Linked DNA regions of Bacillus pumilus. The protein of the gene in region 2 interacts with the protein of the main gene of each other region in a pairwise test. Links are inferred from orthologs where the notes say so. Each region holds a gene or a part of one and is shown on either strand. Other genes may lie near its edges.

Region 1 (7,128 bases), 110 kb from region 2 along the record:
TAGTTTCGATTGCGCGCTTAGCGTACTCCGCATAACGCTCTTGTTTGTTTTTAATGCGAACACCAAGATCTTTCAACAAACCAAAATTCGCATTCATTGGCTGGAAGCTTTTCTTGTTTGTCGATGTGATGTAATAAGCCATGCTGCCGATCGCTGTTTCCTCCGGAAGTGTCACAAGCTCTTCTCCTTTGACAAAACGAGCGGCGTTAATTCCAGCCACTAGTCCGGAAGCTGCGGACTCGACATAGCCTTCAACGCCTGTCATTTGTCCGGCAAAGAATAGATCTTCTCTATTTTTAAACTGATACGTTGGTTTTAAAAGACTTGGTGAGTTAATGAATGTATTGCGGTGCATCACGCCATAACGAACAATCTCTGCTTCTTCAAGACCTGGAATCAAGCGGAATACTTCCTTTTGGTCGCCCCACTTCAGATGTGTCTGGAAGCCGACGATGTTATATAAAGTGCCTGCTGCATCATCTTGTCTTAATTGAACAACAGCATAAGGTCTTTTTCCTGTTTTCGGATCTTCAAGTCCTACTGGCTTCATCGGACCAAACAACATCGTTTTCTTTCCTCTTTTCGCCATGACTTCAATTGGCATACAGCCTTCAAAGAAGATTTCTTTTTCGAACTCTTTTAATGGCACAGTTTCAGCAGAAATAAGCGCGTCGTAAAAACGATCGAATTCTTCTTCTGTCATTGGACAGTTTAAATAAGCAGCTTCTCCTTTGTCATAACGTGATTTCAAGTACACCTTATCCATATCAATGCTATCTTTCTCTAGGATAGGAGCCGCTGCATCGTAGAAGTACAGATATTCTTCACCAGTTAACGATTTTAATTCTTTTGAAAGTGCTTCAGATGTAAGTGGGCCTGTCGCAATAATTGTTGGACCTTCTGGAATGCTTTGCACTTCTTCTTGAAAAACTGTCACATTCGGGTGATTTTTTACGCGATCAGTAACGTTTGCTGCAAATTCATGACGATCTACTGCAAGCGCTCCGCCAGCAGGAACTGAGCTTTCATCTGCAGCTGCGATAATCGCTGAATCTAAATGACGCATTTCTTCCTTTAATACACCGACCGCATTTGTCAAAGCGTTGGCACGCAGTGAATTGCTGCATACAAGCTCTGCAAATTTATCTGTGTGGTGAGCTGGCGTTTGTTTAACAGGTCTCATTTCATACAAGTTGACTTTAATTCCGCGTTTAGCAATTTGCCATGCCGCTTCACTTCCAGCTAAACCTGCTCCGATCACATTTACAAATTGACTCATTGTACAACTCTCCTATTTCGTAAGTTCTGTTTGATGACATAAAAAAGCAGGTGAACAAGGCTGCTCACCGCTATTTTTGTTGTTCCTCTTTATAATCACAGTTCACACATTGAACTTGCATGCCTTTTTTCAGCTTTTTCTCTACAAGCATATTTTCGCATTTTGGACACTTTCTTTCAATCGGTTTGTCCCAAGAGACGAATTCACACTCTGGAAAACGATCACAGCCATAAAAAATGCGGCGCTTCTTAGATTTTCGTTCAACAATGTTTCCTTCATGACATGTCGGGCATTTCACACCAATATCTTTCACAATTGGTTTTGTGTTACGGCAGTCAGGAAAGTTAGAGCAAGCCATGAACTTACCGTATCGACCCATTTTGTATACCATCGGATGTCCACACTCTTCACAGTCAACTCCGGCGTATTCAGGCTCAATCTCAACTTCTTGCATTTCTGCTTCCGCTTTTTCGACCCGTTTTGCAAAGTCTTGATAGAAGCTGTCGATAATACGAACCCATTCGATCGTACCTTCTTCAACGCTATCAAGTTCTTTTTCCATTTTCGCTGTGAATTCCACGTTAATGATTTCAGGGAAGAATTCAATGATTAAGTTGAGAACAATTTCCCCAAGCTCTGTTGGGATAAACCGTTTATTATCAAGTGCGACATAGCCGCGCTTTTGAATCGTATCTAATGTTGGTGCATACGTAGACGGACGGCCTATACCTAGCTCTTCAAGCGTTTTGACAAGTCTTGCCTCAGTGTAGCGCGGAGGCGGCTGCGTGAAGTGCTGTTCAGGTTCGATATCTTTTGAAAGAACCGTATCACCTTCTTTAAGATCAGGCAGCATTTTGTCCTTTTCTTCTAGCTGGTCGTCTTTCCCTTCTACATATACCTTCATGAATCCAGGGAATTTCACTTTGCTTCCGTTAGCACGGAATGTAAGCCCGTTATTATCAAGGTCCACACTCATTGTATCAAGAACAGCCGGCGCCATTTGGCTTGCGACGAATCGTTCCCAAATCAATTTATACAGACGAAGTTGATCTCGGCTTAAAACATGTTTGACATCTGCTGGTTTTCTTAGCGTAGATGTCGGTCTGATGGCTTCGTGAGCATCTTGTGCATTTTCATTCTTTTTAGCGGTTCGTTTTGTTGTATTTAAGAAATTCTTACCGTACGTCTGATCAATGAAAGCAGATACTTCTTCAATCGCCGTATTGGAAATACGTGTTGAGTCCGTTCTCATGTATGTAATGAGTCCGACTGTACCTTCTTTACCAAGATCAATTCCTTCATATAATTGCTGTGCAATCATCATCGTCTTTTTCGCACGGAAGTTTAATTTTCTCGCAGCTTCCTGCTGTAAAGTAGATGTTGTAAACGGAACAGCTGGGTTGCGTTTACGCTCTTTTTTCGTCACTTTCTCTACAGAGAATTTGCTCCCTTTTAGTTTCGAAAGGATTTCTTTTACATCTTCTTTTGTTTTCAGTGGATGCTTTTTGCCATTGACGCCAAAGAAGCTCGCTTCGAAGCTTTCTTTTCCTTTTAGGAATGTACCGTCAATTGTCCAGTATTCTTCTGGTTTAAATTCATTAATTTCATTCTCGCGATCAATAATCAGGCGGAGTGCAACTGATTGAACACGACCAGCACTTAAGCCCTTTTTCACTTTCTTCCATAAAATCGGACTAATTTTATACCCAACGAGACGATCTAAGATCCGTCTTGCCTGCTGTGCATCAACTAAATCCATATTGATCATGCGTGGATGCTTAAAGGAATCTTTAATAGCATCTTTTGTAATCTCGTTAAAGACAACGCGGCAGTCAGAAGAGAGGTCAAGGTCAAGACTATGCGCTAAATGCCAAGCAATCGCTTCTCCCTCTCTATCGGGGTCAGCTGCGAGATAGACTTTCTTTACTTTTTTCGCAGCTGTTTTTAATTCTTTTAATACGGGGCCTTTCCCGCGAATTGTAATATACCTCGGTTCGAAGTCATGCTCAGTGTCAACACCAAGCTGACTTTTCGGTAAATCTCTTATGTGCCCCATTGAAGCCTTTACTTTATACTTTTTACCTAAATAACGCTCAATCGTTTTCGCCTTGGCTGGCGACTCAACGATGACTAAATAATCAGCCATACTCAAAATCCCCCTTAAGAGGTGTTCTCTCTTTATACATTTCACAATTCATATTTATGTTAATTGCACCTATCTAACAGGCAATCATGAAAAATTCTTTATGATGAACATCATTATAAACACGAAAAACAAAGTGTAAACTTAAATCCTCACTATTATTAAATATTCCTATGTCTTTTGTCAAACGATATTTTTATGAGAGTTCAGTATATTGAACGCTGCGGAAGGAGAATTCCTCTAAAATATCCTTCGTTGAATGAACAAGCTTTGCTCCCTGCTGTATAAGTCTGGCTGGACCTGTGGAATTAGGATCAAAGATTGATCCTGCAACCGCAAATACCTCTTTGCCTTGCTCAAGTGCTTGATACGCGGTAATGAGTGAACCGCTCTTTTCTTTGCACTGAATCACGATGGTTCCACTTGTGAGCGCACTAATTAAACGATTCCTCATGGGGAAATGCCACTTTTCTGGTTTGACGTAAGGCGGATGCTCGGATAAAAGCAAATGATGCTCGCCCATGTATTCAGCCATTTGCACATGTTCTTTTGGGTATAAGTGCTGAAATCCGCCTGCTATAATACCGATCGTTTTCCCTTTATTCCTAATGCACTCTTTATGTGCAAGTCCATCAATGCCTTTTGCTAAGCCACTGACAATCGTCCACTCTTCCTTTACAAGATCACCAACAATTTTCTTCACACATGCTTCTCCATAAGACGATGGAACTCGTGTGCCTACTACACCTAAACTTTTTTCTTCATTTAAATACGATATGTTTCCTTTTAGGAATAACACAGGGGGAGGATCATAAATATGTTTTAGTGTGCTGGGATATAAGGGTGATGTGATGGGAATCATGTGAATGTTTTGCTTTAAATAGGCTTGAACGATGTGTTGAAAAATGGGGAATTCTTTTTCTTCGGCTTGTTTTAAGCGGGTAAAGTCGATTGTTTGTAATGATCGATCCTGTTTGAAATGATGTGTTTCTTCATTTATATATAGCTCAGGATCGACTTTCCACCATTTTGTTAACAAAGAGGGTGAGATGAGGCCTTTTAAGCGGTGAAAAATCATTCTTTCGGACACGTTGTACATACCATTCCTCCTGTTTAAGATAGAAAGAAGAAGACTTGTCAAAGAACAAGTCTTCTTGTGTCATTAATGCGTTTTACAAGCTTCAAAGAGATTCTTCTCTTTTAGTACTTTAATCAAAGTTTCTCCCATGACAGATGGTGTCTCTGCCACTTCAATTCCACATTCACGCATTGTTTTTACTTTTTCATCAGCTGTTCCTTTACCACCAGAAATAATGGCACCAGCATGTCCCATGCGTTTTCCTGGAGGCGCCGTTTTACCGCCAATAAAGCCAACAACTGGCTTTGTCATATTTGCTTTTACCCATTCAGCTGCTTCTTCTTCAGCCGTACCGCCAATTTCACCGATCATAATGACAGCATGTGTATCAGGGTCTTCATTGAATGCTTTTAATACATCAATAAAGTTTGTCCCATTGACAGGGTCTCCGCCGATTCCTACAGCTGTCGATTGACCAACGCCAGCTTCTGAAAGCTGATGTACCGCTTCATATGTAAGCGTTCCAGAACGAGAAACAACCCCCACATGACCTTTTTTATGAATGTAGCCTGGCATGATCCCAATCTTACATTCTTCAGGTGTAATGACACCTGGGCAGTTAGGGCCAACAAGTCTTGTCTTTTTCCCTTCCATATACCGTTTTACTTTGACCATGTCAAGTACTGGAATATGTTCTGTAATACAAATGACTAGATCGACTTCTGCATCAACAGCCTCTAAAATGGCATCTGCTGCAAATGGTGCTGGTACATAGATAACAGAAGCATTTGCTCCAGTTGTTTGAACAGCTTCAGATACTGTATTAAATACAGGAACTCCTTCTACTTCAGTTCCACCTTTTCCAGGTGTGACACCGCCAACAATATTTGTTCCGTACTCAATCATTTGTTTTGTATGGAACAATGCGGTTGAACCGGTAATCCCCTGAACAATTACTCTCGTATTTTTATTAATAAATACACTCATTTAGGTTCCCTGCCTTTCTGCTCTACTTGACTAAAGATACAATCTTTTCTGCCCCGTCAGCCATAGACTCAGCAGAAGTGATATTTAAGCCTGAATCGCTCAGGATTTTCTTCCCTAATTCAACGTTTGTTCCTTCAAGACGTACAACGAGTGGTAATGTTAAGCCGACTTGTTTCGTCGCTTCAACGACACCTTCTGCAATGACATCACATTTCATGATGCCGCCAAAAATGTTCACGAAAATCCCTTTTACATTTTGATCAGATAAGATGATTTTAAATGCTTCCGTTACTTTTTCAGCTGTTGCACCGCCGCCAACATCCAGGAAGTTTGCAGGGTCCCCGCCGTAATGCTTGATGATATCCATTGTAGACATCGCAAGACCTGCACCATTGACCATACAGCCAATATTTCCATCTAGAGAAATGTAGCTTAGATCATATTTAGATGCTTCAATTTCTTTTGGATCCTCTTCATCAAGGTCACGGTATTCTAATATATCTTTTTGTCTATATAAGGCATTGCTATCAAAGTTTAATTTCGCATCAAGTGCCATGACTTTTCCATCGCCTGTTACAACAAGTGGATTAATCTCAGCAATTGAACAATCTTTTTCAACGAACGCATTGTAAAGACTTGTCATAAACTTAACAGCTTGGCCAACTAATTTTGTTGGAATATTAATTTTAAACGCTACTTCTCTCGCCTGATAGCCTTGCAATCCAATCGCTGGGTCGATGACCACTTTGACGATTTTTTCTGGCGTTTTTTCTGCTACTTCTTCAATTTCAGTACCGCCTTCTTCAGAAGCCATCAATACAATTCTTGATGTCGCTCTGTCCAAAACAAGTCCAACGTAGTACTCCTTTTGAATATCGCAGCCTTCTTCAATAAGTAAGCGTTTTATTTCGCGCCCCTCAGGCCCAGTTTGATGTGTGACAAGTGTTTTGCCGAGCAATTCCTCTGCAAACCCTTTCACTTCATCTTTTGTTTTTGCAATTTTTACCCCGCCTGCTTTACCACGGCCGCCTGCATGAATCTGTGCTTTTACGACATATACAGAGCTTTCTAGCTCTTCTGATGCTTTCACTGCTTCATCAGGTGTAAATGCTACTTTACCATTTGGAACTGAAACCCCATATTTTCTTAGGATTTCTTTTCCTTGGTACTCATGGATATTCATTTCCCATCCTCCCAACATATGTAGAAACAAAAATTATAAAATAGACTGCGCTTTCATTTTAAAGAATAAAAAAGAGAATGTCTAGGGTTCTATGTAAAATCGTAAAATCCTTCTAAACATTCAAACTTTTATTTTATTAAAAATATAAATTTTTCATTCAAAACACTTATTTTACCTTATTTTTTCATTTTTTGATCTAACCTATAGATAAACGAAAATATTTCTGCTACAGTATCGTATAACGCTTCAGGGATCTCCTCATCCAGCGTTAAGTGGCGCATGAGTTCGACTAAATTACGGTCTTCTTGGATAGGAACTCCCGACTTTTTTGCTTCTTCAATAATATGGTCTGCTACATAGCCGCTCCCTGTTGCAACGACTTTTGGCGCCTTTTGTTTTTCTTCATCATAATGTAGAGCGACCGCCCTTCTAAGCGGTTTTGAATCCTTCATACTCGT
Region 2 (7,061 bases):
GCATATCAAATCCACTCCACTTGGTGCAACAAATCCCCTTGCTATGGCTACAGCCTTGACCGCCTGATTCAGCGCTCCAGCGCCGATTGCTTGTATTTCCGCTGCACCGCGTTCACGTAAAACGCCTGCTAATGCTCCTGCTACTGAATTCGGATTTGACTTTGCTGAAACTTTTAAAATTTCCATTTCTGCTCCCCCTTAAATTTACAATGGATAAGTGAGGGTTCATTAGAACAATCTTTGTTAGATGATGCTATTTTTTGAAAATCCATCCCCAAAATGTTTTTCAAAAATAGCAGGCTACCTACCATTTTTACTATATTCACGATAGAGGGCGCATATTCCTTCTTTCTGATTAATATTTTTCTGAAATAAATATGTGAACATTTATTCAAAGAAAATATGGTCATCATTTATCAAAATTCGATCAATTTTGACAGCTTTTTTCGACTGTTCGTCAATTTCTACGATTACTGCACTTAATGTCGTGCGTCCTTCCGCAATCTCAAAACGGACTGGAAGACTCGTTTTGAATCGTTTAATAATCGTCTCCCGATCAACACCTAAAATGCCATCATAAGGTCCTGTCATTCCCACATCTGAAATATACGCAGTTCCTTTTGGCAAAACGCGGTTATCTGCTGTTTGAACATGTGTATGCGTTCCAACGACACATGATGCACGACCGTCTGTATACCAGCCCATCGCTAGCTTTTCACTTGTGGCTTCACCATGAAAATCAATAAAAATGAACGGTGTACGTTTAGATGCTTCCGCAATTAACTCGTCTACTTTTTGAAATGGGCAGTCAAGTGGGGGTAAAAAAGTACGTCCTTGCAGGTTGATGACGGCTAATTCTTTCCCTTGTTTTTTGATAAACGTCAGACCTTTACCAGGTGTACCTTCTGGGAAGTTCGCCGGACGAACCATGTTGGCTGCGTCATCGATGAAATCAAAAATGTCTCTTTTATCCCATGTATGGTTGCCCATTGTAAGCACGTCAGCTCCTGCTTGCAGCAGTTCATGATAGATTTTTTCAGTGATCCCTTTTCCATGAGCAGCATTTTCTCCATTGACAATGGTAAAGTGGGGCTGATATTTCTTCTTTAGCTTTGGCAAGTATTCTTTCAGTGTGTCTCGTCCAGGTGAACCGACAATATCTCCAACAAATAATATTTTCATGCGCTTTGAACCCTTTCTCTTATAAATTGACTTCTTATCAGTGTTGCATATTTACACAAAAAAATAAAGCGGCGCTAAGCGCACCGCTCTATTTTGCATACTCTACTGCGCGAGTTTCTCGAATGACCGTCACTTTAATGTGACCAGGGTAATCGAGCTCGTCCTCAATCCGCTTACGAATATCCCTTGCTAGACGGTGAGCTTCAAGATCATTAATTGAATCCGGCTTCACCATAATACGTACTTCACGTCCAGCCTGTATCGCAAACGATTTTTCAACACCTTCATAAGATTCAGAGATATCTTCTAATTTCTCAAGTCTCCGAATGTAATTTTCAAGCGTCTCACTTCGTGCACCAGGGCGTGCTGCAGATAATGCATCTGCTGCCGCAACAAGAACAGCGATAATAGATGTCGGTTCTTGGTCACCGTGGTGAGAGGCAATACTGTTGATGACAACAGGATGCTCTTTATATTTCGTCGCAAGCTCAACGCCAATTTCTACGTGGCTTCCTTCTACTTCATGATCAATGGCTTTTCCAATGTCATGCAGAAGACCTGCTCGTTTTGCAAGCTTTGCATCTTCTCCAAGCTCTGAAGCCATGAGACCTGCAAGATGTGCAACCTCAATTGAATGCTTCAGGACATTTTGTCCATAACTTGTACGGAATTTTAAGCGACCGAGAATCTTGATGAGATCCGGATGCAGACCGTGAACTCCGACTTCGAATGTCGTTTGCTCACCCATCTCACGGATATAATCATCGACTTCACGGCGTGATTTTTCCACCATTTCTTCAATTCGTGCAGGATGAATGCGGCCATCCTGGACTAGCTTGTCCAGAGCTATCCTCGCTGTTTCACGTCTAATCGGATCAAAGCCCGATAGGATAACAGCTTCAGGTGTATCATCTATGATCAAGTCAATACCTGTTAACGTTTCTAACGTACGGATATTTCGTCCTTCACGTCCGATAATACGACCTTTCATCTCATCATTTGGAAGATTGACTACAGATACCGTCGTTTCAGCTACATGATCAGCTGCACAACGCTGTAACGCAAGTGAAAGAATATTTTTCGCCTTTTTATCAGCCTCTTCTTTCGCTCGGTTTTCAGATTCTTTCGTCATGACTGCAATGTCGTGGGAAAGCTCATTTTCAACTTGATCCAGAATGATTTGTTTCGCTTCATCTCGAGTTAAACTTGAAATACGTTCCAACTCGGCTTTCTGCAAACGAATCATATCATCCACTTTGCTTTCCATCTCTTCAATATGTTGTTGTCGTTCATTCAGAGAATGATCTCTCTTCTCCAACAGGGACTCCCGTTTATCTAAAGATTCATCTTTGCGATCAAGATTTTCCTCTTTTTGAAGTAAACGGTTTTCTTGTCTTTGAAGCTCATTACGTCTTTCACGAACTTCTTGCTCCGCCTCTACACGAAAGGAATGAATTTCATCTTTCGCTTCCAAGAGCGCTTCTTTCTTCAATGCTTCCGCATCACGCTTTGCATCCTCAACAATTTGTTCGGCCATGTTTCTTGCGCCGGATATTTTTGCTTCTGCAATGGTTTTACGAACAAAGTAGCCAACAACTAAACAGATTAGGCTCAGCAAAATGGAGATGATCGTAAACATCGTAGGCGACATATTTTCACCTCCTCTTGCTATGAACTTGGTTTTACAAATAAAGTGTCGGCATGTACATTGTTTTGTGTCTCAACATACAGGGCCTTCACAGGGAATGAGATCCTCACTGCCCTTGTCAAGTTTAAATTAGTTATCAATCATGTTAAGAAAAACAAGTGATACATTTCCATTGTAATTGTGTCGGAAATACTTGTCAAGCTAGTCAGACTGAGGCGTAAGTCGTTATTTCAAGCAAAGACAGAACTTTTGACCTGCTAGCTGTCATGTAAATGTAAAAAAAAGACGCTTTTCAGCGTCTTTTAGTCTTTAAATTTCCAATTCCTCTTGACCTTCTTCTTCTTCAGCTGCTTTCACTCCGTTTGTATCCAAACCGTAGTGCTCTCTAATTTGTTCTTGAATCATGAGAAGAATATCTTTGTTTTCTTTAAGGAACTGTTTCGCATTTTCGCGGCCTTGTCCAAGACGTTCCTCTTGGTAAGAATACCAAGCACCGCTCTTTTGTACGATATCTAGTTCGCTTCCAAGGTCGATGATTTCGCCCTCTTTTGAAATTCCTTCACCGTACATAATGTCTACTTCTGCAATACGGAATGGCGGTGCTACTTTGTTTTTCACTACTTTAATTCTCGTTTTATTCCCCATAATGTCATTGCCCTGCTTCAGCTGTTCAGCACGGCGCACTTCTAAACGAACAGATGAATAGAACTTCAGCGCACGTCCACCTGGCGTTGTTTCAGGGTTACCGAACATGACCCCAACTTTTTCACGAATTTGGTTAATAAAGATGGCAATGGTTTTTGATTTATTAATGGCACCAGATAGTTTACGAAGTGCTTGGGACATCAAGCGTGCTTGTAGACCAACGTGTGAATCACCCATGTCTCCTTCAATCTCTGCTTTTGGCACAAGAGCAGCTACTGAGTCAATAACAACAATGTCAACTGCACCACTGCGGACAAGAGCTTCTGCAATTTCAAGTGCTTGTTCTCCTGTATCAGGCTGAGAAAGTAACAACTCATCAATATTGACACCTAGTTTTTGAGCATAAACTGGATCGAGCGCATGCTCTGCATCAATAAATGCAGCTTGTCCTCCCTGCTGCTGAACCTCGGCAATGGCATGAAGTGCTACTGTCGTTTTACCAGAACTCTCTGGACCATATACTTCAATAATACGACCGCGAGGATATCCACCTATTCCTAGTGCAGTATCAAGTGCTAACGAACCACTCGGTACTGTTGAAATACGTGTATCTGTTCGCTCTCCTAGTTTCATAATAGAGCCTTTACCAAACTGTTTTTCTATTTGTTTAAGAGCCATATCTAAGGCTGCTTGACGATCACTCATTCTATTGTTTCCTCCTTTATCAATTCCACTATCTATACTATACCTTGTTTCACGTCATTTGCCAAGAAAAAAACGAACACATATTCGATTTTTTCTTGGCAGATTTTTAAGAAAAGAGTGATTTCTATTAGAAAAAACACTCTTTTATAAAGGAGTAAACCTAACAAAAAACAAAATTAACTTTCTTTTAATAAATTGAGCAAGTGATGCAGTCCGTATTTCACAGCGCGCTTTCGAATGCCCGACCGGCTTCCTGTAAACATCCATTCAAACACGTCTGTATGGTCTTTCGTAGATAGCCCGATGAACACTTTTCCGACAGGCTGTCCCTCGTGGGTATCAGGGCCTGCTACACCCGTAAAGCTAATGCCAATATCACTTCCCGTAAGCTTTCTAGCACCTTCAGCAAGCTCTAAAGCACACTCTTTGCTAACAGCACCATGAGAAGACAATGTTTCCTCACGGCAGCCAAGCACCTGCTGTTTGACTTGGTTTGTATAACAAACGATACTGCCGCTTAAAATCGACGATGCACCTTCAAGGTCTGTCAGCCATTCAGAAAACATTCCTCCTGTCAGGCTCTCAGCCGCTGCCACTGTTTTCCCGTGTTCGTGCAAGGCCTTGGAGGCTTCACGGACAAGTGATGTATCACCATACCCGTAGAAGTACTCTCCTACACGCGCTAAAATTTTCGCTTCCGTCTCTTTTAACAGACGCTCCGTTTCTTTTTCATCCTTATGCTTAGCCGTGAGCCTAAGTGTCACTTCACCGTCAGATGCGAGAGGTGCAATCGTTGGGTTGGTTTGAGCATCAATTAAATCTTCTAGGTCTGTTTCAAGCTGTGATTCACCGATTCCGAAAAAGCGAAGAACAACAGACACGATTTTTTCCTTCAAATCCAGTTTCTCAGATATCAGCGGCTTCGCCTCGTTCTCAAACATTGGATGCAGTTCACTTGGCGGACCAGGAAGAAGCATATAAAACGTATCGTTTTCTTGAATAAACATACCTGGAGCCATTCCAAACCGGTTCACGAGCACATCAGATCCTTCTAGGACGAGTGCCTGCTTCCGGTTATTCGGTGACATGTCTCGTCCAGTCTTTCGAAAGTATTCTTGAATGGATTCAAATGCTTCTTCATTTAGCACGAGCTCTTTTCCAAGCGTACTCGCGATGGTTTCTTTTGTTAAATCATCTTTCGTTGGTCCAAGACCACCTGAGAAGATAATAAAATTCGATCTTTCCTGCGCCACTTGAATGGCCCTTTTTAAACGCTCTGGATTGTCACCAACTGCTGTATGGTAATAAACATTCACACCAATTTCAGCCAGCTGTTTGCTGATGAATTGTGCATTCGTATTCGTAATTTGCCCTAGCAAAAGTTCGGAACCGACTGCAATAATTTCTGCTTTTCTCTCTGACTTCAAAGCGTACACGTCCTTTTTAGTTAGCATTCTTTAAAGCTTCCCAGTTTTTCACAAAGTAATCCCAGCCTGACACAACAGTGAAGAACACTGCTACCCACATCGCAAGGTCACCAAACGGGAATGATACAAGTTCGAACGGCAGGTTATGCAATAGAAGAGCTGAAATCGCAATGATTTGCGCCCATGTTTTCACTTTTCCAAGCATATTAGCTGCTACCACTTCACCGCCTCCGGCTAGTACAAGCCTTAGACCAGTTACAGCAAATTCACGGCTAATGATCACAATCGCCATCCATGCCGGCGTGAGGTTGTACTGAACAAGTATAATTAAAGCAGCTGAAACAAGCAATTTATCTGCAAGCGGATCTAAAAATTTACCAAAATTCGTCACTAAGTTCAGTTTACGCGCATAGTACCCATCAATCCAGTCCGTTGTCGAAGCAACAATAAACAGGATTGCTCCAACAAGATGCGTCACTTCGATGCTGACGTGACCAAAACGTGCAACGCCCCAATCTAAAGGTGCAAGCATAATAATCATAAAAACAGGGATCAAGGCGATCCTAGAAAGAGTTATTTTATTCGGTAAGTTAAACATGAATTTCAATCCTCCAATAAGCCATTTTTTTATGTATATATAATAGTAGGAACAAAAGAAAAGTCATCTACTTGCTTAAGATGACTTTTCCTTTCCTTTATTCACAATCACAATGTTTTGTGTCATGGTGTTCTTAGGGTCTAATTCGTACTTAAGTGTCTCGTCATTCACCTTAATATCAATTCCAGTCGCATTGCCTAGACGGATATCGACCTGAGAGAGCTCAGACAGGTCTGTTTTAAACGATTCACCATCTTTTAGTTCACCCATTTTCAGCACTTTTCCAGATTCGTCTCTGACGCGCAGCCAAGAAGCTTTTGTAGCAGAAATGGTTAACTCCATCTCATCTGCGCCTGACACTTCATACGTTGTCGTTGAGCCTTCTGTATTCGCTGCCTTCAAAGAGACCGTTTCATCGTCTTTGGATGAATCCTTTGATGAGTCATCTTTTTTAGATGATTTTTCTTGATCATCTGACGAAGCTTTTTCTTTTTTCTTTTGATCCTTGGCAAGAGATGAATCCTCAGATACTTCATACTTAGATTCTGACTGCTGAGGAGCCGTCTGGTTGTTCTTCTGTCCGCTATCATGATTGACCGCCTGCACGATGACATAAATGATCGCGATGACCACAAGGACGCCTCCAATAATCAAAATGGTCGGCAGCAACTCAAGCACCTTCGAGGCAGGCTTAGGCAGCTCTCTTTGCGGCTTAATATTTGATAATTTATCAGATACTTCATCGTTATACGTGCTCGGCACATCTTTACGAAATTCTTCGAACAATTGTTCAGGATTTAGTCCAACGGCTTCGGCATATTGTTTAATAAATGCTCTGACGTAAAATTTACCTGGA

Evidence for each region.
Region 1: the proteins of recA (region 2) and dprA interact in binary tests that used the Bacillus subtilis proteins (3 or more experiments, as listed by UniProt). The link is inferred for Bacillus pumilus from one-to-one orthologs.

Annotation. Positions count from the first base shown.
Region 1 is NZ_LT906438.1:1,565,271-1,572,398, reverse strand. Bases 2,571-5,475 are described here. They hold dprA (DNA-processing protein DprA), read right to left. Parts: upstream 4,522-5,475; coding sequence 3,619-4,521; downstream 2,571-3,618. Other genes in these bases: sucD (succinate--CoA ligase subunit alpha), read right to left, coding at 4,585-5,475; topA (type I DNA topoisomerase), read right to left, coding at 2,571-3,425. Also shown: FADH(2)-oxidizing methylenetetrahydrofolate--tRNA-(uracil(54)-C(5))-methyltransferase TrmFO, read right to left, coding at 1-1,279; more of topA, read right to left, coding at 1,350-2,570; more of sucD, read right to left, coding at 5,476-5,487; sucC (ADP-forming succinate--CoA ligase subunit beta), read right to left, coding at 5,510-6,670; CKW02_RS07890 (FlhB-like flagellar biosynthesis protein), read right to left, coding at 6,847-7,122; CKW02_RS07885 (hypothetical protein), read right to left, coding at 7,119-7,128. UniProt on the Bacillus subtilis protein: Protein that helps load RecA onto ssDNA during transformation. Binds cooperatively to circular ssDNA, is able to bridge different segments of DNA. Favors the loading of RecA onto SsbA- or SsbB-coated ssDNA and formation of RecA-DNA filaments.
Region 2 is NZ_LT906438.1:1,672,350-1,679,410, reverse strand. Bases 2,161-4,998 are described here. They hold recA (recombinase RecA), read right to left. Parts: upstream 4,181-4,998; coding sequence 3,140-4,180; downstream 2,161-3,139. Other genes in these bases: CKW02_RS08410 (competence/damage-inducible protein A), read right to left, coding at 4,357-4,998; rny (ribonuclease Y), read right to left, coding at 2,161-2,833. Also shown: stage V sporulation protein SpoVS, read right to left, coding at 1-186; CKW02_RS08425 (TIGR00282 family metallophosphoesterase), read right to left, coding at 388-1,182; more of rny, read right to left, coding at 1,271-2,160; more of CKW02_RS08410, read right to left, coding at 4,999-5,607; pgsA (CDP-diacylglycerol--glycerol-3-phosphate 3-phosphatidyltransferase), read right to left, coding at 5,624-6,205; CKW02_RS08400 (helix-turn-helix domain-containing protein), read right to left, coding at 6,281-7,061. UniProt on the Bacillus subtilis protein: Multifunctional protein involved in homologous recombination, DNA repair and competence.